DNA from 3 places in the Cryobacterium mannosilyticum genome. Region 1 is predicted to be linked to each of the others. Evidence: riboswitches for the same ligand, from Rfam matches in the RefSeq annotation. Region 1 holds a riboswitch; each other region holds the start of a gene.
The links. A riboswitch is a leader RNA that binds a small molecule or an ion and turns the genes downstream of it on or off. The one in region 1 is predicted to bind thiamine pyrophosphate.
Positions count from the first base shown of each region.

Region 2: it holds a riboswitch for thiamine pyrophosphate, as region 1 does, so the genes downstream of both, E3O32_RS03605 (ECF transporter S component) here and thiM (hydroxyethylthiazole kinase) in region 1, are expected to answer to the same signal.
Region 3: it holds a riboswitch for thiamine pyrophosphate, as region 1 does, so the genes downstream of both, thiC (phosphomethylpyrimidine synthase ThiC) here and thiM (hydroxyethylthiazole kinase) in region 1, are expected to answer to the same signal.

Region 1 is NZ_SOFM01000016.1:211,611-219,050, reverse strand. It holds gene E3O32_RS06915 (alkaline phosphatase) at 1-1,447, opposite strand, end outside; gene E3O32_RS06910 (bifunctional hydroxymethylpyrimidine kinase/phosphomethylpyrimidine kinase) at 1,619-3,181, opposite strand; gene thiE (thiamine phosphate synthase) at 3,178-3,909, opposite strand; gene thiM (hydroxyethylthiazole kinase) at 3,906-4,718, opposite strand; TPP riboswitch at 4,710-4,808, opposite strand; gene E3O32_RS06895 (YegP family protein) at 5,072-5,260, shown strand; gene E3O32_RS06890 (aldehyde dehydrogenase family protein) at 5,321-6,730, opposite strand; gene E3O32_RS06885 (glycosyltransferase) at 6,881-7,440, opposite strand, start outside.
Region 2 is NZ_SOFM01000009.1:78,924-86,363, forward strand. It holds gene E3O32_RS03575 (ABC transporter permease) at 1-235, shown strand, start outside; gene E3O32_RS03580 (ABC transporter permease) at 244-1,044, shown strand; gene E3O32_RS03585 (TIGR03086 family metal-binding protein) at 1,079-1,639, opposite strand; gene E3O32_RS03590 (DNA polymerase IV) at 1,759-2,979, shown strand; gene E3O32_RS03595 (hypothetical protein) at 2,989-3,321, shown strand; gene nhaA (Na+/H+ antiporter NhaA) at 3,357-4,703, opposite strand; TPP riboswitch at 5,008-5,118, shown strand; gene E3O32_RS03605 (ECF transporter S component) at 5,155-5,772, shown strand; gene E3O32_RS03610 (ABC transporter ATP-binding protein) at 5,785-7,290, shown strand; gene E3O32_RS03615 (energy-coupling factor transporter transmembrane component T family protein) at 7,287-7,440, shown strand, end outside.
Region 3 is NZ_SOFM01000021.1:89,657-97,096, reverse strand. It holds gene rpoB (DNA-directed RNA polymerase subunit beta) at 1-548, shown strand, start outside; gene E3O32_RS07885 (DNA-directed RNA polymerase subunit beta') at 594-4,490, shown strand; gene E3O32_RS07880 (hypothetical protein) at 4,661-5,347, shown strand; TPP riboswitch at 5,395-5,502, shown strand; gene thiC (phosphomethylpyrimidine synthase ThiC) at 5,520-7,148, shown strand; gene E3O32_RS07870 (VOC family protein) at 7,218-7,440, opposite strand, start outside.

The DNA.
Region 1 (7,440 bases):
GCAGCTGGTCGGCGCCGGGGCCGGCGGCGTAGACCGGGACATCCGCTCCGGTGTGATTGCCCGACAGGTAGCTCAACCACAGGCCGGCCTCCGGCGAACCGTCGACGACGCCGGCCGGGTCGGTGGGAGTGCGGAAGGTGGCCGGACCGAAGTTCTTCGGATCGGCCGCGCCGGCGCCGTTGATGATCCCGGTGGACCGGGCGCCGTCGCGGGCGTTGCTCGGGCGGCTCGGGGTGGAGTTGTTGGCGGTGTTGCCGCTGTCGGTGTTCGCCGGCGGGGTGGCGGCCTCCGCGTTGGTGAAGGTGCCCTTCTCGATGATGTTGAAGCCGGCGCACTCGTGGTCGGCGGTGACGATGACGAGGGTGTTGCCGTCGCGCTTGGCGAAGTCCTGGGCGATCGCGACGGCGTCGTCGAACGCCTTGACCTCGGCCAGGGTCTGGGCCGCGTCGTTCGCGTGGGAGCGCTTGTCGATCAGCGCGCCCTCGACCTGGAGGTAGAAGCCCTTGCCCTTGTCGTTCTTCTCGCCCTCGGCCTTCTTCTGGCTGAGCAGTTCGATGGCCTTGCTGGTCATCTCGGGCAGGCTGGGCTCCTGGGCCTGGGCGGAGGTGGGCCTGTCGGTCTTGGACTTCTCAATCGTGAGGTTTCCCTTGTTGAAGAGGCCGAAGACCTTCTGGCCGGCGGCAGCCGCGAGGTCGGTCTTCGTCGCCGGCGTCTGGGTGGCGATCGAGCCGAGCACAGAGTACCCCTGGCCCTTCAGCGCCGTCTCATCGGCAGCGTCGAACCGGCCGAGGCCGCCGCCGAGGATGACGTCGGCGGTGCCGTTCCGGGCGATCTGGTCGGCGATCGGGGTGACCCTCACGTCGCTGGTCGGCAGCGCAGCCCCCGTGACCGTGATGTCCTGGCAGGCGGCGTCGGAGTAGACCGGCCCCTGGCATCCGCGGGCGAGGGCATGGCTCATCTGGCCGGCGGGCGTCGCGTCTGTGACCTCGGCGGTGGACACGTTGCCCGTGCGGTAGCCCGATTTCTTGGCCAGCTCCATCATGGTCGGAACGACGGCGCCCTTGGCGTCCACGCCGAGCGCCGCGTTGTAGGTCTTGACGCCCGACGACCAGGCCGTCGCGGCCGACGCGGAATCGGTGACCGCGTTCGGGTGGAAGTCGGCTTCGCCCGGCTGGCCGGAGCCCTTTTCCACCGCGTAGGTGCTGACATAGCCCTGGGCCGGCAGCGTCTCCATCGTGAGCTTGCCGGACGCACCGTAATACCGCTCGCGGGCGGCCGTGACGTGGGTGCGGCCCATGCCGTCACCGAGGAGGTAGATCACGTTCTTGGCGCGGCCTTTGTCGTCGTCGGCCGAAGCCGACGAGACGGTGCCGGCCGTGACGACAGCGGTGGCCAGCAGAGCAGCGACCACGGTCGTGGAGGCCAGGACAGAAATTCTTCGTCGCATGAGGATGCTCCTGAGGAGTGCGTGGGAGTGGCAGCTCATGTTGCCACCCCCGCACTGTAGAGAGTCCCGGTGTCCCCCGAATGGCCGGATGGTGAACAGAGTCCCCGGGCGGTCATCCGGGGGGCGGGCATCCGGGGGCGGGCATCCGGGGGGCGCGCGCCGGCGCGCGTCTCAGGTCGTCTGGTCGAAGAAGGCGAGTTCGTGCTCGGCCGAGGCGTGGAATGAGCGCCGCATCTCCGCCCGCTCCGGGGCGGTGGCTCCCTGGGCGGCCCGCTCGACGATGGCGATCGCCCCCAGGGTCACCGCCTGGAAGTCCGGCTGCGCGTAACAGTCCAACCAGGTCCGGTACGGATGCTCCGCGTGGTTCGCCGCCGCCAGCCGTTCCCCGACGTCCTGGTAGATCCAGAAGCAGGGCAGCAGTGCGGCGACGAGCACCGGGTAGGAACCGCCCTGCGCCGCCGCGAGCAGATGGTTCAGGTAGGCCGTCGTCACCGCCGACGGCGCGGCATCCGTGGCCCGGCCGTCGAGCCAGGTGCGGTGCAGCTCGAGTTCCTCGACCAGGCAGCCGTGCGCGCTCGAGGCCCAGAACGCCTGTTCGGCCACGGTCGGCGCGAGCTGGCTGGCCCGGGCCAGGGCCCGGGAGTAGTCGCGCAGGTAGAGGGCGTCCTGGGCAATGTAGGCCGAGAAGGCGTCGTCCGCGAGACTGCCGTCGGCCAGCCCTCTGATGAACGCCAGATCGTCGATCTCGGTGCGCAGGTGGTCGATGCCCGCCCACCACTCCTCGGTATGGGCAGCCATGTCGGCTCCCAGAGCGGCGACCGGCGTAACAGCATCGGCGACGGATACCTCGGCGAAAGATACTGTGGCGACGGATGACGCGGCGACAGATGCCGCCGCAGCCGCGTCCCCGGCGCTCCAGAGCGCCGCGAAGTGGTGGATCGGCCCGTTGCCGTGCCCCACGTCGAGTTCGTCGGCATGCCGCAAGCTGTCGGTCAGCCACTCCTTCGCCGAGGCGAGGGCGGCCACCCAGTCGCCCAGCCGGGCCTGGCGGGTGGCGAGGGCGCTCGAGAGCGAGCAGCCGGTGCCGTGGGTGTTCGTCGTCGGCACCCGTTCCTGGACGAACTCGACAAGGTCGTGCCCGCCGGAGAGCCCGGCGGCGGCGTCGACCAGGGCATCCGGCGAGCCCTGGCCGCCGAGGTGGCCGCCCTTGGCGAGCACGATCACGTCGTGCCGGGCGGAGACCGCCCTGGCCTGGCGTATCGCCTCGGGCCAGGTCAGCGCGACCGGGCACGCGGCGAGCACGGCGAGCTCGGGCAGGTTGGGCGTGACGATGTCGACCTCGGCGAGGAGGTCGCGCACGGCGGCCTCGGCGCGTTCGTCGAGCAGCCGGTCGCCGCTGGTGGCGACCATGACCGGGTCGAGCACGACGATCGGCGGGCGGATGCGGCGCAGCCAGGCCGCGACCTCGGCGACCACGTCATCGGTGGCGAGCATCCCGATCTTCACGGCGTCGATGGTGACGTCGTCGCTCACGGCGTCGAGCTGTTCGCGCAGGAACGAGGTCGGCGGCAGGTGGATCGACCGCACGCCCTGCGTGTTCTGCGCGACCAGGGAGGTGATCACGGCCATCCCGTAGCCGCCGTTGGCCGCGATCGCCTTGAGGTCGGCCTGGATGCCCGCGCCCCCGGTCGGGTCGGTGCCGGCGATGCTCAGCACGCGGGGGATACCGCTCATGCCGCGGCCCCGGCCCACGCGTCAGCGAACGCGCGGGTGGCTTCGCCCGGGTCGTCGGCCGCGCAGATCGCCGAGACGACGGCCAGCCCGGAGGCGCCCGCGGCGCGGAGGCCGGCCGTGTCGGTGAGACGGATGCCGCCGATCGCGACGCAGGGAAGCCTGGTCGACCGCGCGATCTTGCCGAACCCGGCCACGCCGAGCGCCTCGGGGTGGTCGGGCTTGGTCGCGGTCGGGTGGATCACCCCGACCCCGAGGTAGTCGACGAAGCCCGCCGGCAGGGCGTGAGCGGCACGCAGGTGCACGGGCGTGTTCGCGGTGAGTCCGAGCACGGCGTCCGGCCCGATCAGGGCGCGCACCGTGGCGGCCGGAAGGTCGGCCTGGCCGACGTGAACGCCGTCCACCTCTGCGCCGGCGTGCCGCGCCGCCAGGAAGACGTCAACCCTGTCGTCGACGAGCAGCAGGCAGCGACCGGCGGTGATCCGGGCGGCGGCGACCACGAGGTCGTAGAAGTCCCGGGTGTCCGCGGTCTTGTCACGGAGTTGAACGACGGAGACACCGCCGGCGACCGCGGCGGAGACCACTCCGAGCACCCCGAGCCGTCCGGAGAGCCGCCGGTCGGTGACGAGGTAGGTGGACAGGTCGAGGGTGCGCGGCCTTGGCGGTGTCGTGTGGGCCGACCTCTGCGGTGTCGCGTGGGCCGGCCGGGTCAGGTGGGCGGGCAGGCTCATCCGATGACCACGCCGGCCAGCACGTCGTCGGGGGTCAGCCCGGCCAGCCTGTCGAGGAAGGCGACGGCGAAGCTGCCCGGACCGGCGGATTCCCGCGCGGCCTGCTCGGCCGCGAGGGTGTAGACCGCGCAGGCTGCCACGGTCGTGGCGAGCCGGTCCTGGTCCTGGGCGGCGAAGGCGGCGATCACCGCGCCGAGGGCGCAGCCCCCGCCGGTGATCCGGGTGAGCAGCTCGGTGCCATTGTCGACGCGCACGTCCCTGACCCCGTCGGTGACGATGTCGGTTCCGCCGGAAATGGCCACGATGGACCCGAAGTCGATGGCGAGGTTGCGCGCGGCCTCGAGCGCGTCCTCGGCGGAGTCGGTCGAATCGACGCCTCGTCCGCCGTGGCCGGCCCCGGCGAGCGCGATGATCTCGGACGGGTTGCCGCGGATGACCGTGGGCCGGAGGCCGAGCAGGTCTCGGGCGAGGTGGGTGCGCACCGGGAGCGCGCCGATCGCGACCGGGTCGAGCACCCAGGGGGTTCCGGCCGCATTGGCGACGGTGACGGCCTCGACCATGGCGACCCGCTGGTCGTGCTGGGGAGTGCCGAGGTTGATCAGCACCGCGGACGCCAGCCGGGCGAAGGGTCCGGCCTCGGTGGGGAGGTCGACCATCGCCGGGGCGGCGCCGAGGGCGAGCAGGGAGTTGGCGGTGAAGTTGGCCACCACCGCGTTGGTCAGGCACTGCACGAGCGGCACGCCTTCCCGCAGGCGGCGGAGAAGTTCGGCGGCTGACTGGGCGTGCTGGTTCGACAAGCGAGAGTTCACTCGCGACATCCCTTCGCTAGTACTGGCTAGATCAGGTTCTACGGGTCTGATCTCAGCCATCGACTCTCGACGGCACCCCGTGTCACGCCTCCGAGCCTAGCCGCCTCAGGAGACCAGGCCCCCGCCGAACTCCTCGATCCCGATCAGCGGCTTGATGGTGGCCTGCACCGGGCCACGTGACTCCGAGTGCAAGCGCATACATTCCGCGTCTCAGCCTCGAGCCGCCCGCCCGGCCTGGTTCACCGCCCTCGGTGAGCTTCGCACACAGGTCATCGATGACGACCGGAGCGTAGTCTGAGGTCACCGGCCAAACGGTCGACGATGATGTTCCGTGGCGAAGAAGAGAGCGTGTCATGAGCGGCAAATACGAAGTGTACGTCGACAGGTCCGGCGGCTACCAGTTCAGGCTCAAGGCCAACAACGGCGAGGTCATCGCCACCTCCGACAGCTACAAGACGAAGGTCGCCGCGCTCAAGGGGATCGAGTCGTTGAAATCCCACGTCAAGTCCCACGTCGTCGACCTGACCGAACCCGCCAGCTGACACGGGAACCGCCGCCCATCCGGCTCAGGCCGAGGGGCGGCGGTTCCGGCGCGGTGCCGCTCAGCCGTTGATCACCTGGGGCACGCCGAGCGCCTTGAGGCCCTCCACGCCGAATTCGAGCCCGTAGCCGGACTGCTTGGCCCCGCCGAACGGGATCATCGGGTGCACGCCGCCGTGCCCGTTGATCCAGACGGTGCCGGCCTCGAGGCGGGCCGCCACTTCGCGCGCCTTCGCCAGGTCGGGCGACCAGACCGAGCCGCCGAGTCCGACGTCGACACCGTTGGCCTGCGCGATCACGTCGTCGAGGTCGGTGAAGCGGATGATCGGCAGCGCCGGGCCGAACTGCTCCTCCATGACGAGCGGGTTGGCATTGTCGATGTCGGCGATGAGCGTGGTCGGGTAGAAGTAGCCCGGCTGGTCCAGGCTCGGGTTGCCACCGAGGAGGACGCGCGCTCCGGAATCCTTCGCGGCGTCGACGAGGCGGGACACGATGTCGAACTGTGCCTTGTTCTGCAGCGGTCCGAGCACGTTCTTCTCGTCCAGTCCGACGCCCATCGGCATGGCGGCGGCGACCGCGGTGAGCTCCGTGCAGACCGCGTCGTAGATGTCGTCGTGCACGTAAAGGCGCTTCAGCGCCGCGCAGGTCTGGCCGGTGTTGATGAAGGCACCCCAGAACAGGCCCTCCGCGATGGCCTTCGGGTCGGCGTCGGAGAGCACGATGCCGGCGTCGTTGCCGCCCAGCTCGAGGGTGAGGCGTTTGACCGTGTCGGCGGAGCTCTTGATGATCGCCTTGCCGGTGGCGGTCGACCCGGTGAACATGACCTTACCGATTCCCGGGTGGCTGGAAAGCCGCGCACCGACCTCGCGGTCGCCGCAGACGACGCTCAGCAGACCGGCCGGAAGTTCCTGGTTCATCACCGCGACGAGCGCGAGAACGCTCAGCGGCGTGTACTCGGACGGCTTGACGACGACCGCGTTGCCCATCCGCAGGGCTGGGGCGATCTGCCAGACTGCGATCATCATCGGCCAGTTCCACGGGCCGATGGCACCCACAACGCCGATCGGACGGTAGTGCAGTTCGGCGTGGGTCTGGCCGTCGTCGACGATAACCTCGGCCTCCAGCGGCGTCGCGGCGGTGGCGCGCAGCCAGGCCGAGCAGGCGCCGACCTCGAACCGGGCGTTCGGACCGTTGAGCGGCTTGCCCTGCTCCCGGGAGAGCAGCTCCGCGAGCGGCTCCGCGGCGGCGTCGATGGCGTCCGCCACCCGGTTCAGGGTCGCGATGCGCTCCGCGTGGCCCCGTGCGGCCCAGGCCGGCTGGGCGGCGACGGCCGCGGCGACGGCGCGGTCGAGGTCGTCGACGGTGTGCACGGCGACCAGGCCGACCACCGCTCCCGTTGCCGGGTCCAGGATCTCCCTCGTCGGCGTCGACGTCGGGGTGATCGTCTCAAGAAGTGCGTCGTAGGTATCCATGGGTCCTCCACTGTGAGTCCGTTAGTACCCTGACCGTATCCAGCACTGATGCCGCCCCGTTTGTTGGAGCGCGCAGCGTGGTTGTCGGTCGGTGCCGACCGGGTCACCGCTCACGCCGGCGTCGGCCTCTGCTGCGCCTTCCGGCATCCGTCAGACGCGCGATCCGCCGAGCGCATTCTCGTAGGCGTCGATGGCGGTGGCGATCCCGTCCTCGCTGCGGATGCCCGCGGCGAGTTCACCGGCCCGCTGCTGCATCGACCTGTCGGCCAGGACCCTGCCCAGGGCGTCCGCGAGACGCGCCGAGGTGAGCCGGCGCTGCGAAAAGGATGACAGGCCGACGCCGAGGTTAACCACGCGGCTTCCCCAGAAGGGCTGGTCGACGGTGAACGGCACCACGATGCCGGGCACTCCGGCACGCAGGCCGGCCGCTGTGGTGCCGGCCCCTCCGTGGTGCACGACGGCTGCCATCCGCGGGAACAGCCACTCGTGTGGCACCGACTCCTGGACGAGCACGCGACCGCCCCCGTCGAGGTCGGTCAGTCCGAGGTCGGTCAGTTCGAGGTCGGTCAGTCCGCCCCAGCCGGAGAGCAGCACGGCTCGCACTCCCGCTGCGCGGACAGCCTCGAGCACGATTGCCGTCCGCTTCGCCGGGTCAGTGCCGCTGATGCTCCCGAACCCGATGCTCACGGCGGGACCGCGCGCGAGGAACT
Region 2 (7,440 bases), on a different contig from region 1:
GATCTGGCCGGCCATCATCGCCGGCTCGATCTTCAGCTTCAGCTTGTCGCTCGGCGACTACATCACGGTGAACATCGTCGGCGGGGCCAACCAGATGCTCGGAAACCTCGTCTACACGAACGTCGGCGCGGCCAACAACCTGCCGCTCGCCGCGGCCATCGCGTTGATCCCGATCGTGATCATCTTCGCCTACCTCGCCGCGGTACGCCGCACCGGTGCGCTGGAAAACCTGTAGGGGCCATCATGAGACTGAGCCGCCCAGCCCGGGGCCTTCTGGCCGCGATCACGATCGTCGTGCTCGCGGCAATCTACCTGCCGCTTGTCGTGGTGCTCGTCAACTCGTTCAGCACGAGCACGAGCCTGACCTGGCCGCCGCCCGGCTTCACCCTGGAGTGGTGGGTGAAGGCCTTCGGCAACGCGGGCGCGCTCGATGCGGTGCTGACCAGCGTGCAGGTCGCGCTCGCCGCCACCGTGATCTCCCTGGTGCTCGGCACGCTGGCCTCCCTGGCCCTGCAGCGCTTCGAGTTCTTCGGGCGGGAGGCGGTGAGCCTGCTGGTGATCCTGCCGATCGCGCTGCCCGGCATCATCACCGGCATCGCGCTCAACAACGCGTTCCGCACGATCCTCGGCGTGCAACTCTCCATCGTCACCGTGATCGTCGCCCACGCCACGTTCTGCATCGTCACGGTGTTCAACAACGTGATCGCGCGCCTCCGCCGGCTCGGCACGAGCTACGAGGATGCGTCCGCCGATCTGGGCGCGGGGGTATGGACGACCTTCCGGCTGATCACGTTCCCCCAGCTGCGATCCGCGCTGTTCGCGGGTGGGCTGCTGGCGTTCGCCCTGTCCTTCGACGAGATCATCGTCACGACCTTCACGGCAGGGTCGTCGGTGAAGACCCTGCCGCTCTGGATCCTCGACAACCTGTTCCGGCCGAACCAGGCCCCCGTGGTCAACGTGATCGCCGTCGTGCTCGTGCTGGTGTCGATCGTGCCGATCTACATCGCCCAGCGCATCGCCGGGGCTGAGAAGATCGCCCGGTAGGGCACCCGTCCGGTCGAGACCCCGAGTCTCGGCACTAGACCCGCGCGTCCCGCCCGGTCAGGGCGAGCAGCCGCGACTGCAGCGGGGCATCCTCGGCGATCGGCACAGGGGAGGCGAAGAGGCCGCTGGCCTCCAGCGTGTCCCGCTGCGGCTCGAAGACCGTCCAGACGGCCTCGACGAGCGACCCGTCGAGCGTGTCGTCTGCGGTCGTCGCCCGGGCGAGGTCCCAGGTGTGGATGGCGACCTCGGAGACCTGCTCTCGCAGGTAGTCGAGTGCGGTCACGGTGTCATAGGACAGGGTCACAGGGGCGTCCAGCGGCGTCGCCCGCCACGCGGCGGTCGCTGCCTCCGAGTAGGTGCGCCATTCGGCGGCCAGGTCCGCACCCAGCGGAGCCAGCGCGCGGCGGGCCTCGAGCGGGGAGAGCCCGCTGAGCAGGGGCGGGATCCACTGTTGCTCGAGCACCACATGGCGCACGAGGTCCCGCACGGTCCAGTCGGCGTCGGGCGTGGCCTGGTCCCACTCGGTGATCCGGTCCATCCGGGCGGTGAACTCGTCGTGGGCCAATTTCTGCAGCGCAATCCAATCGTGCGTCATGGGTGCTCCTTTCGTTGTCGAGTGCAACCGAGTTCGGCCCGCCCGCATTCCGGGAGACGACATCGGATGCCGGGAATCGGGTGGCGCGCGAAGGCCGCCGAGTGGGTTAGGGTCGCTCCATGAGCAGGCAGGACGGAAGCGACCGCACGGTCTCGGCGGCATCCGTCGACGACAGCACCGCGACCCTGCTGCACGTCGACCTCGACGCGTTCTTCGCCTCCGTGGAACTGCTCGACCACCCCGAACTCGTCGACAAGCCCGTGATCGTGGGGCACCGCTCCGGCCGGTCCGTCGTCACCGCGGCGAACTACGTGGCCCGGCGCTACGGGGTCAACTCGGCCATGCCGATGGCACTCGCGTTGCGCCGCTGCCCGGCCGCGATCGTGCTCGAGCCCCAGATGAGCCGGTACAAGCATTTCTCGGACCAGGTGATGGGCATCTTCGGCGACATCACGCCGCTGGTCGAACAGCTCGGCATCGACGAGGCGTTCCTCGACGTTGCGGGCGCCCGACGGCTGCACGGTTCGCCGGCCGTGATCGGGGCCCTGATCCGGCGCACCGTGGAGGCCGAGACCGGGCTCACCTGCTCCGTCGGCGCCGCGTCGACCAAGTTCGTGGCCAAGATGGCGTCGGGGCGCGCCAAACCCAACGGGCTGCTCGTGATCCCGGCGGAGGAGACCCTCGCCTTCCTGCATCCGCTGCCCGTCGGTGCCCTCTGGGGGGTCGGCCAGACGACCGAGGCCTCGCTGCTGCGGCTCGGCCTGCGTCAGATCGGCGATGTGGCCCGCACCCCGCTCGCGGTGCTGCAGAAGACCGTGGGGGAGGCGTCCGGACGCAAACTGCACGACCTGGCCTGGGGGCGGGACCCGCGTACGGTCACCACCGAGCGTGAGGAGAAGAGCGTCGGCCACGAGGTCACCTTCGAGCACGACGTCACGGATGTCGCCCGCCTGCGGAGCGAATTGCTGCGCCAGTCCGATGCGGTGGCGGCCCGGCTTCGCGGCGCAGGCCTCGTCGGCCGGTGCGTGGTGCTCAAACTGCGCTACGCGGACTTCAGCACGGTGACCCGGTCGCGCACGCTCGCGGAGGCCACCGACGTCGGCCGGCGGATCTATGAGGAGGCTGCGGCCAGCTTCGACACCCTCGCCGCCTCGGGCATCCGAGTGCGCCTGATCGGGGTGCGCGTCGAGCAACTGGGCGACGGTGACGGTCAGGGCCTCGGCCTGTGGGACCCGGACGACGACTGGCGGGGAGCCGAGCGGGCCGTTGACACGGTCACCGCCCGGTTCGGGCGGGGCGCGGTGCGTCCGGCCTCGTTGCTCAAACCCGACAAGGGGTAGCCTGAGGGCATGACTAGCCTGCCAGAGAAGCTCGCAGAAATTTCCCGTTCCGCCGGCGTGAAGACCGCCTACGGCGACCCCGTTCAGGTGGACGGCATCAGCCTGGTGCCCGTCGCCCTCGTCTACTACGGCTTCGGCGGCGGCGAAGGCGATTCCGCGGAGAGCGGCAAGGGCAGCGGTGGCGGCGGCGGCGGAATGTCCCTCCCGATCGGCGCCTACGTGAAGTCGGGCGGTTCGCTGCGTTTCGAGCCGAACGTGATCTCGTTGCTCGCCGTCGGCATCCCGTTCGTCTGGGTGGCCGGCAAGGCGATCTCCCGCGTCATCCGCGCGCTGAAGCGCTGACGCGCCAGGGCACTCGGGTCGTCGAGACCGACCGTTCAGTTGACGAAGACGTCGGGGACGCCGTCGCTGTCCTCGTCGAGCCGTTCCTTCGCTTCGACCAGTCGGTAGTGCCGGTTCCGTGCGCGCAGCACGACCGTGGCGAGGAGCGCGGCGAGCAGTGACCCGGTCAGGATGGCCACCTTGGCGTGGTCGTCCAGCACCGTGCCGTGACCGAATCCGAGTTCGCTGATCAGCAGCGAGACCGTGAATCCCACCCCGGCGAGCATCGCCACCCCGATCACGTCGACCCAGGCCAGGTCAGGGTCCAGGGTTCCCCTTGTGGTCCTGGTGACCAGCCAGGTGGCGAAGAGGATGCCCACCGGCTTCCCGACGACCAGGGCGACGACGATACCGATGGCAATCGGGTCGGTCAGGGTCTTCGTGAGTCCCTCGGCGCCGCCGATGCTCACCCCGGCGGAGAAGAACGCGAACACGGGCACGGCGAAACCCGCCGAGATAGGGCGGATGCGGTGCTCGAGTGTCTGGGCGAGGCCGGGACCGGCGTCAGGGCCGCCCCCCTTCCGGCTGCGCAGCACCGGCACGGCGAAGCCGAGCAGCACGCCGGCGACCGTGGCATGGATGCCGGAACCGTGCACGAGGGCCCAGACGAGCAGCCCGATCGGCAGCAGGATGAGCCAGCCCGCCCAGGTCTTCCTGCCGAAGAAGTTCGAGTGCCGGTGGGTGAGGTAGGCGAAGAGGGCCAGCGGCACGACGGCCAGGAGGAGCATCATCGGCTGGATGTCAGTGGAGTAGAAGAACGCGATGATCCCGATGGCGAGCAGGTCGTCGACCACGGCGAGCGTGAGCAGGAAGATGCGCAGTGCGCTTGGCAGGTGGGAGCCGATCACGGCGAGGACGGCGACGGCGAAGGCGATGTCGGTGGCGGTGGGCACGGCCCAGCCGCGGAGCGCTTCCGGTCCGCCGCCGATGTTGATGGCCACGAAGAACAGGGCCGGGGTGATGACACCGCCGATCGCGGCCGCCACGGGGACGACGGCGCGGCTGAAGGTGCGCAGGTCGCCGGCGACGAACTCGCGCTTCAGCTCGAGACCGGCGATGAAGAAGAAGATGGCCAGAAGGCCGTCGGCCGCCCACGTGCCGAGGCTGAGCTTCAGGTGCCACGGCTCGAAACCGACCTCGAAGTCGCGCAGCGAGAAGTAGAAGCCGGCGGCCGGGGTATTGGCAAGAATGAGGGCGACAACGGTCGCCGCCAGGAGCAGGGCGCCGCCCACGGTCTCCTTGCGCAGGATCTGCGCGACGTGGAGGTGCTCCAGGTAGCTGCTCCGGCGGAAGATCTGCGCCCTGGTCTCTTCGGCGGGGGCGGACGGAGATGGTGGGTTCACGGGAGATCCTCTGGATTTCGGCTCGGCTCTAGGGCGTCGACCAGGCTTCCCGACTCACCGCTTCCAGCGTACACGGGGTCGGTTCCGGAGCCAGGCCGGCAGGTGCCAGGGGCCGCTCACTGGAAGCCCGCGCAGGAGCCGGCGCCGGCGCAGGATGAAGCGGCGTAGCAGCACGATCAGCAATGCCGCGAGCAGCAGGGGGACGGCGACGCTCACCCTGGGACGACCGGACGGGTCGACCGACCGTATCCGGTCCGGGCGCGGATTCGAGTCATCGTCCGAGTCTACGCGGCGGTCTATACTCGACTACGAACACGGGAGTCCGGTCAACCGGGCTGAGAGGAAGCTTCGGAAAGCTTCGACCGTCGAACCTGATCTGGATCATGCCAGCGCAGGGAGGCAGATTATCTCGTACCCGTGCCCTGTTTTCTCTACGGAAAGGGCACGAACAGTGCACACTGAAACCATCATCGCCACCCGGTCGGTCTCACGGAAATGGCGGGTCGTCGACATCGTCATCGCCAGCGTCATCGGCGTGGCCAGCGGCTTGATCTTCGTGGTCTGGAACCAGGCCTACAACCCGCTCAGCGGGCTGCTCACCCCGCTCCTGCCCGGACTCCAGGCCCTCCTCGGAGGCGGCTGGCTGTTCGCCGGGGTGCTCGGCGGCCTGATCATCCGGAAGCCCGGGGCTGCCCTCTATACCGAGCTGCTCGCAGCCGTGGTCTCCACCCTCGTGGGCGGCACGGCCTGGGGTGCCACCATTCTCGTCTCCGGGGTGGTCCAGGGCCTTGGGGCCGAACTGGTGTTCGCGATCTTCCTCTACGCCAACTACCGCCTGTACGTTGCCCTGTTGGCCGGCGCCGGCGCCGGGCTCGCCCTGGCGGTCAACGACCTGCTGTTCTGGTACCCCGGTTCCGCGGCGCCGTTCATCACGATCTACACGCTCTCCTCCGTCCTCTCCGGCATCGTCGTGGCCGGTCTGTTGTCCTGGTTGGCCATGCGCGGCCTGGCCCGCACCGGGGCGCTGTCCCGGTTCGCCGCCGGCCGGGCGGTTCGTGCCTCGAACTAGGGCGCGGAAACGATGACCGCCGCGAATTCGCCGACCTCCCGGGGTGCGTCCGTCGACGCCCGGGGGTGGGGCTGGCGGCACGCCGGACGCACCGGCTGGGCCGTCTCCCGGCTCGACCTGCGAATCGAACCCGGCGAACGCGTGCTGCTGCTCGGCGCGTCCGGGGCGGGGAAGTCGACACTGCTGCACGCACTGGCCGGCGTACTCGGCGGCGACGATGAGGGCGAACAGCACGGCAGGCTGCTGGTCAACGGTGGCGAGCCGGCCGCGGCCCGAGGCCTGGCCGGGCTGCTGCTGCAGGACCCGGACTCGCAGGTCATCCTTGCCCGGGTCGGCGACGACGTCGCCTTCGGCTGCGAGAACCTCGGTGTGCCGCGCGAGGAAATCTGGCGGCGCGTGCAGGAGAGCCTCCACATGGTGGGACTGGAGGTGCCGCTGGACCACCCCACCTCGGCATTGTCCGGCGGCCAGAAACAACGCCTCGCCCTGGCCGGCGTGCTCGCGATGAGGCCGGGTTTGCTCCTGCTCGACGAACCCACGGCGAACCTCGACCCCGCAGGAGTGATCGAGGTGCGCGACGCCGTGGCTCGGATTCTCGAGCATTCGGCGGCGACCTTCATCGTGATCGAGCACCGGGTGGCCATCTGGCAGGAACTGGTGGACCGGGTGATCGTGCTCGACCAGACCGGGGGAGTGCTGGCCGACGGCCGACCGGATGACGTGCTGGCCAGCCAGGGCGAGCGGCTCTCGGCCGCCGGGGTCTGGGTGCCCGGACGCGGCCACGGGATGCCGATCCGGCGGGCCATCGTACGCGACGTGGCGGACGGCACCCTGCTCCGCGCGGAGTCCCTCGCCATCGCACGCACGAAGAGCGTCGTCGTCGCCCGGGACCTCGACCTCACCGTTCGGGCAGGGTCCGCCCTGGCTGTGACCGGGCCGAACGGGTCGGGGAAGTCGACCCTGGCGCTCACGCTCGCCGGGCTGTTGAAGCCGGCCGCTGGACGGTTGGAGGCGAGTGCCGGGTTCGCCGACGGGGCGGGCGCCGCTCCGATCGGATGGACCTCCCGGCAGCTTCTGACCAGGGTCGGCACGGTGTTCCAGGATCCCGAGCACCAATTCGTCGCCGGCACCGTGCGGGCCGAGCTCGCGGTCGGCCCCCGGGCCCTCGGCCGGAGCGGGCCGGCCGTCGACAGCCGGGTCGACACCCTGCTGCAGCGGCTCAGGCTCGACCACCTCGCGGAGGCGAATCCGTTCACCCTGTCCGGCGGGGAGAAACGACGCCTGTCGGTCGGCACAGTGCTGGCTACCCAGCCGCGCCTGCTCGTCCTCGACGAACCGACGTTCGGCCAGGACTTCCGCACCTGGCGTGAAGTGGTGGCGCTGCTGCTCGAGCTCATCGACGACGGAACAGGGGTGCTGGCGGTCTCCCACGACAGCGACTTCGTCGCGGCCGTTGCCGACCGGGAGTACCGCCTGACCGACCGCGTCGCCAACCGCCAGCCGGCGGCCCCGAGATGAGCGTGCTCAGGGTCCCCGAAGGGACGCAGGCGATCTTCCGGGTCAATCCGGTGGCCAAGCTGGCGGCGGCGCTCCTCCTGGCCGGCGTGCTCATGCTCACCATCGACTGGGTGTCCGCCCTCGTCGCGCTCGGCTGTGAGGCCGTCCTGT
Region 3 (7,440 bases), on a different contig from region 1:
GCGACGGCGACCGCCTGATCGGCAGCTCCGGCAAGACCCAGCTGTTCGACGGCCGCTCCGGCGAGCCGTTCCCGAACCCGGTCTCCGTGGGCTACATGTACATCCTGAAGCTGCACCACCTTGTCGACGACAAGATCCACGCCCGTTCCACCGGCCCCTACTCCATGATCACCCAGCAGCCGCTGGGTGGTAAGGCGCAGTTCGGTGGACAGCGTTTCGGTGAGATGGAGGTGTGGGCGCTCGAAGCATACGGCGCCGCCTACGCACTGCAGGAACTCCTGACCATCAAGTCGGATGACATCCTCGGCCGCGTGAAGGTGTACGAGGCGATCGTCAAGGGCGAGAACATCCAGGAGCCCGGCATTCCGGAGAGCTTCAAGGTTCTGATCAAGGAAATGCAGTCGCTGTGCCTGAACGTCGAGGTTCTCTCGTCCGACGGAACAGCAGTCAGCCTGCGCGACACGGATGACGAGGTCTTCCGCGCAGCGGAGGAACTGGGCATCAACATTTCCACCAGGTTTGAGTCGTCGTCCATCGACGACATCTAAGCCCGGCCACTGACGAAAACTTCGAAAACTTTCCAAGGAGAGAAATTGCTCGACGTAACAACATTTGACGAGCTTCGCATTGGCCTGGCCACCGCCGACGACATCCGTCGCTGGTCGCACGGTGAGGTCAAGAAGCCCGAAACCATCAACTACCGCACGCTCAAGCCGGAAAAGGACGGCCTGTTCGGAGAGCAGATCTTCGGACCGTCCCGCGACTGGGAGTGCTCCTGTGGCAAGTACAAGCGAGTGCGCTTCAAAGGCATCGTCTGTGAGCGCTGTGGCGTAGAGGTCACGAAGTCGTCGGTGCGCCGTGAGCGCATGGGCCACATCGAACTCGCCGCCCCGGTCACCCACATCTGGTACTTCAAGGGTGTCCCCTCCCGTCTCGGCTACCTGCTGGACATGGCTCCGAAGGACCTCGAAAAGGTCATCTACTTCGCGGCGTACATGGTCATCACGGTCGACGAAGACGGCCGCCACCAGGACATGCCCGGCCTCGAGAACGAGCTGCGCCTCGAAATCAAGACCATCGAGGGCCAGCGCGATTCCCGGATCGCCGACCGCCTGCAGCGCCTCGAAACCGACCTCGCAGCACTGGAGGCCGAAGGCGCCAAGAGCGACCAGAAGAAGCGCACCAAGGACGCCGCCGAAAAGGAGATGAGCCAGGTCCGCAAGTCCCTCGACGAGCAGATCGCTCACCTCGAGCGTGTGTGGGAGGACTTCCGCACTCTCAAGGTCGGCGACCTCAAGCCTGAGGACTCGGTCTTCCACGAGCTGCAGGACCGCTTCGGCATGTACTTCGAGGCCTACATGGGCGCCGAAGCCATCAAGAAACGCCTGCTGGCCTTCGACCTGGTCACCGAGAGCGAAAACCTGCACCTGCAGATCGCCGAGGGCAAGGGCCAGAAGAAGATCCGTGCGATCAAGCGTCTCCGCGTGGTCAACGCGTTCATCATGACCGGCAACTCGCCGGCCGCCATGGTGCTCGACGTCGTCCCGGTCATCCCGCCCGAACTGCGCCCGATGGTGCAACTCGACGGTGGCCGTTTCGCAACGAGCGACCTCAACGACCTCTACCGTCGTGTGATCAACCGCAACAACCGCCTGCGTCGTCTGCTTGACCTCGGTGCCCCCGAGATCATTGTGAACAACGAGAAGCGGATGCTGCAGGAGGCCGTTGACGCGCTCTTCGACAACGGTCGTCGTGGCCGCCCCGTCACGGGCACCGGAAACCGCGCCCTCAAGTCACTGAGCGACATGCTCAAGGGCAAGCAGGGTCGTTTCCGCCAGAACCTGCTCGGCAAGCGCGTCGACTACTCCGGCCGTTCGGTCATCGTCGTCGGCCCGCAGCTCAAGCTGCACCAGTGTGGTCTGCCCAAGCAGATGGCACTCGAGCTGTTCAAGCCGTTCGTGATCAAGCGCCTGATCGACCTGAGCCACGCTCAGAACATCAAGGCCGCCAAGCGCATGGTCGAGCGCAGCCGTCCGCAGGTCTGGGACGTGCTCGAGGAGATCATCCGCGAGCGTCCGGTGCTGCTCAACCGTGCACCGACGCTTCACCGCCTCGGCATCCAGGCGTTCGAACCGCAGCTCGTCGAGGGTAAGGCCATCCAGCTGCACCCGCTCGTCTGTGCCGCGTTCAACGCCGACTTCGACGGTGACCAGATGGCTGTGCACCTGCCGCTGTCGATGGAGGCCCAGGCCGAAGCGCGCATCCTCATGCTCGCCTCGAACAACATCCTGAAGCCGTCAGACGGTCGCCCGGTGACCCTGCCCACCCAGGACATGATCATCGGTCTGCACCACCTGACCACGCTCAAGGAAGGCGTCATCGGCGAGGGGCGCGCGTTCTCCTCTGTCGCGGAAGCGATCCTCGCTTTCGACCAGAAGTCGCTCGACCTGAACGCCAAGGTGCGCATCCGCCTGACCGACAAGTACTTCGAAGAGGGCACGCAGCCTGAAGGCGTCGAACTGGTGGGCGGTCAGGCCGTCGGCACCGTGCTGGTGACCACGTCCCTCGGACGCGCCATCTTCAACGAGGCCATGCCGGTCGACTACGCGTACTTCGAGAAGGTCGCCGACAAGGGCACCCTCTCGGCGATCGTCAACGACCTCGCCGAGCGGTACCCCAAGGTGGAAGTGGCCGCAACGCTCGACCGCGTGAAGGATGCCGGTTTCTACTGGGCAACCCGCTCCGGTGTGACCGTGGCGCTCAGTGACATCCTGACCCCGCCGAACAAGCCGCAGATCGTTGCCGGCTACGAGAAGCAGGCCGCCAAGGTGCAGTCGCAGTTCGAGAAGGGTCTCACGACCGACCTCGAGCGTCGCCAGGAGCTCATCCAGATCTGGACGAAGGCAACGGAAGACGTTGCCAAGGCCATGCAGGAGAACTTCCCCAAGGACAACACCATCAACCGCATGGTCACGTCCGGTGCTCGTGGTAACTGGCTGCAGGTGCGAAACATCGCCGGCATGCGAGGCCTGGTGAACAACCCGAAGGGTGAGATCATCCCTCGCCCGATCATCTCGAGCTACCGCGAAGGCCTGTCCGTCGCCGAGTACTTCATTGCTACTCACGGTGCTCGCAAGGGTCTGGCCGACACCGCTCTCCGTACCGCCGACTCGGGTTACCTCACCCGTCGTCTCGTGGACGTCTCGCAGGATGTCATCATCCGCGAAGACGACTGCGGGACGACCAAGGGCCTCGAGCTGCCGATCGCCGAGATCAACCCGCTCGGAGAACTCGTTCGCCACCCCAACGTGGAGAACGCGGTCTACGCCCGCAGCCTGGCCGCACCCGCGGTCAACGCCAAGGGCGAGGTTGTCGCGGAGGCCGGTGACGACGTGGGCGATGTGCTCATCGAGAAGCTGGTCGAGGCCGGCGTCGAGACCATCAAGGTTCGCTCGGTGCTCACCTGTGAGTCCGCCGTCGGTGTGTGTGCGGTCTGCTACGGCCGTTCGCTCGCGACCGGCCTGCTCGTGGACATCGGAGAGGCCGTCGGCATCATCGCCGCGCAGTCGATCGGTGAGCCCGGCACGCAGCTGACCATGCGTACCTTCCACACCGGTGGTTCGGCATCCGCCGACGACATCACCCAGGGTCTGCCGCGCGTCCAGGAGCTCTTCGAGGCTCGTACCCCTAAGGGTGCGTCGCCCATCGTCGACACCGCGGGCCGCATCACGATCGAGGACACCGACCGCAGCCGGAAGGTCATCCTGACCCCCGACAACGGCGACGAGCCGATCGCCTACCCGGTGCTCAAGCGCTCCACCCTCCTTGTCGAGGATGGCCAGCACGTCGAGCTCGGCACGCAGATCATCATCGGCGCCGTCGACCCGAAGGAAGTTCTTCGCGTCAAGGGTGTTCGCGCTGTGCAGAAGCACATCGTCGGTGGCGTGCAGGATGTCTACCGTTCGCAGGGTGTGCCGATTCACGACAAGCACATCGAGGTCATCGTTCGCCAGATGCTTCGCAAGGTCACCGTCGTCGAGCACGGCGACACCGGCCTGCTCCCCGGCGAGCTGGTCGACCGGCTCAAGTACAACGAGCTGAACCGCACCGCGCTCACCGAGGGCAAGAAGACGGCTTCGGCTCGTCAGGAAGTCATGGGTATCACCAAGGCTTCGCTGGCCACCGAGTCGTGGCTGTCGGCCGCTTCCTTCCAGGAAACCACCCGGGTTCTGACCCAGGCGGCCATGGAAGGCAAGAGCGATCCGCTGATGGGCCTCAAGGAGAACGTGATCATCGGAAAGCTGATCCCGGCCGGCACCGGTCTTCCCCGCTACCGCGACGTCACTGTCGAGGCAACGGATGAAGCCAAGGCTGAGCGTTACCCGAACCGCATCTTCACCGATGATGCGACGTTCAACGAGGGTGACCTGAGCTTCGTCGACTTCGACAGCTTCTCGTCGGACGACTTCACGCCCGGCACCTACAACTAGCATTCGCTAGGTACGACGGATGGCCCCCTGCTTCGGCAGGGGGCCATCCGTCGTTGAGCCCCGGTGATTTCGACGAGCCCAATGGCCGATCATCGGACCCGCCCGGTGATCGAGCCTGTCGAGACCACCGTGCCCGATAGGCTGGCCCCAATCTGCCAGGGGGTTCGCCAATGACCGCACCAGCTCCGTCCGCTCCACCGCGCGCCCGGCGCCGGCTCTGGTTCCTGCTCGGCGCTATCGGCTCGGCGCTGGTCGTGACCCTCGTCGTGCTGCTCATCGTCTGGCGCGGCGGCGCCGGCCTGCCCGGTGACGCTGCCGCGGGCGCCCGCCCCCAACCGAGCAAGACCCCGGCGCCGGTGGCCCTGGCCGCGGCGCCTGCCCCGGCGGCCACCCCGGCCGGGCCGCATCCGTCGACCTGCGGCGAACTCTACAGCCCGGCGATGGTGGCGGCATTCGGCACGGCGGTGCTCAACCCGGCCTGGACCGAAGCGGCGGACTCCGAAGTGCGGCACGGCACAGCGGATGCCGAACTCAGCACGGTCATCGACACGGCCGACAAGCTCACCTGCGTCTGGGGAAACCCGAAGGGCGGCTCCGACAGCGGGCTCACCACGAACCTGGTCTGGGTCACCGCGGAGCAGAGCGCGGCCGTGAAGGCGCGCCTCGCCGCCGCCGGGATGACCTGTTACGAGGAGCTCGGCGGGCTGCGCTGCGTCACCGAGACCAGCGGGGATGCCGGCACCTCCGGTGAGTCGCACTTCGTCCGGGACGGGATCTGGCTGGCGACCCACTACGTCAACTCGGGCCCCGACGGTTACACCCACGACATCATCGCCAACGTCTGGGCCGGGGCGTAGCCGGACAGTTCGCCGGCGTCCGATTCGCGGATAGGGTGGTGGAGTCAACACATCACCACGGGAGCTCGCACCAGCGAGCTGAGAGGACGGCCGGGGCCGTCGACCGTTGAACCTGTCCGGGTAATGCCGGCGTAGGGAGATCTGCCGAATGAGCACGAACGACGCTATAGCCATGTCCACTGTCACCACAGGAGCCGTCTGGGGCAGCACGAAGAGGCACGAATCAGTTCCCGGATTCCCGGGAATGGCCACCCCGGTTCGCCGGGTGAACCTGAGCAACGGAGAGCACTTCGATCTCTACGACACGTCGGGCCCGTACACCGACGAGAGCGCGGAAATCGACCTGGACGCGGGTCTGGCGAAGACCAGGGACCGCTGGATCCGGCCGGCGCCCATCGACGGGGCGGCCACCCAGCTCGTCTGGGCGCGAGCCGGACTCGTCACTCCGGAAATGGCATACGAGGCAGCCAGGGAAGGCCTACCGGTCGAACTTGTGCGAGATGAGGTCGCTCGCGGCCGCGCCGTCATCCCGGCGAACCACCGGCACCCGGAGAGCGAGCCGATGATCATCGGCAAGGCATTTGCGGTCAAGATCAACGCCAACATCGGCAACTCCGCGGTCACGTCGTCGGTCGGGGAAGAGGTGGAGAAGATGGTGTGGGCCGCCCGGTGGGGAGCGGACACTCTGATGGACCTGTCCACCGGCAAGGACATCCACCTCACCCGGGAATGGGTCCTCCGCAACTCGCCCATTCCCGTCGGCACGGTGCCGATTTACCAGGCACTGGAGAAGGTCAACGGCGACCCGACGGCGCTCACCTGGGAGCTCTACCGCGACACGGTGATCGAGCAGTGCGAACAGGGCGTCGACTACATGACCGTGCACGCCGGGGTTCTGCTCCGGTATGTGCCGCTCACGGCCAAGCGCGTCACCGGGATCGTGTCCCGCGGCGGGTCCATCATGGCGGCCTGGTGCCTCGCCCACCACAAGGAAAGCTTCCTCTATACGCACTTCGTCGAGCTCTGTGAGATCCTGCGCCGCTATGACGTGACCTTCTCGCTCGGTGACGGACTTCGGCCCGGGTCCATCGCCGACGCGAACGACGAGGCACAGTTCGCCGAACTGCGCACCCTGGGCGAGCTGACGAAGGTCGCCAAGTCCTACGGCGTGCAGGTGATGATCGAAGGCCCCGGTCATGTGCCGATGCACAAGATCGTCGAGAACGTCCGGCTCGAGGAGGAACTCTGCGAAGAGGCTCCCTTTTACACGCTGGGTCCGCTCGCCACCGACATCGCCCCGGCCTACGACCACATCACCTCCGCGATCGGCGCGGCCATCATCGCCCAGGCCGGCACCGCCATGCTCTGTTACGTGACGCCCAAGGAACATCTCGGTTTGCCGAACCGCGACGATGTCAAGACCGGAGTGATCACCTACAAGATCGCCGCCCATGCCGCAGATCTGGCCAAGCAGCATCCGAGGGCACAGCAACGTGACGACGCGCTCAGCCTGGCCCGGTTCGAATTCCGGTGGAATGACCAGTTCGCGTTGTCACTCGACCCGGACACCGCCCGCAGCTTCCACGACGAAACGCTCCCCGCCGAGCCGGCGAAGACGGCGCACTTCTGCTCCATGTGTGGGCCGAAATTCTGCTCAATGCGCATTTCAGCGGATGTTCGTGCTTACGCCGAAGAGAACGGCCTCACCAGCGCGGCAGCCATCGAGTCGGGTATGGCCGAGAAATCGGCCGAATTCACCCGCTTGGGCAACTCCGTGTACCTCCCGTTGCGCGCACTCTGACATTGCCTTGCCGTCCGCGCCTGGATGGTGCCGAAGCGCCATCCAGGCGGCCGGTCGGGCCGGTTGACGTCAGAGCATCTCGGAGACGCAGATGAAGTTGCCCTCGGTGTCGCGGAACCAGGCGGACTTCATCTCGTCCGTAGTCGCGACCCCGTTGACGGTCTTCATGCCGGGAATGTCGTAGTCCTCGAAGACCACTCCGCGGGCCCGCAACCTCGTCATCTCACTGTCGAGATCGTCGGTCACCCAACCCATCTGGGTGTTCTTGGCGGTTCCGGCATTGCTCGTCTCA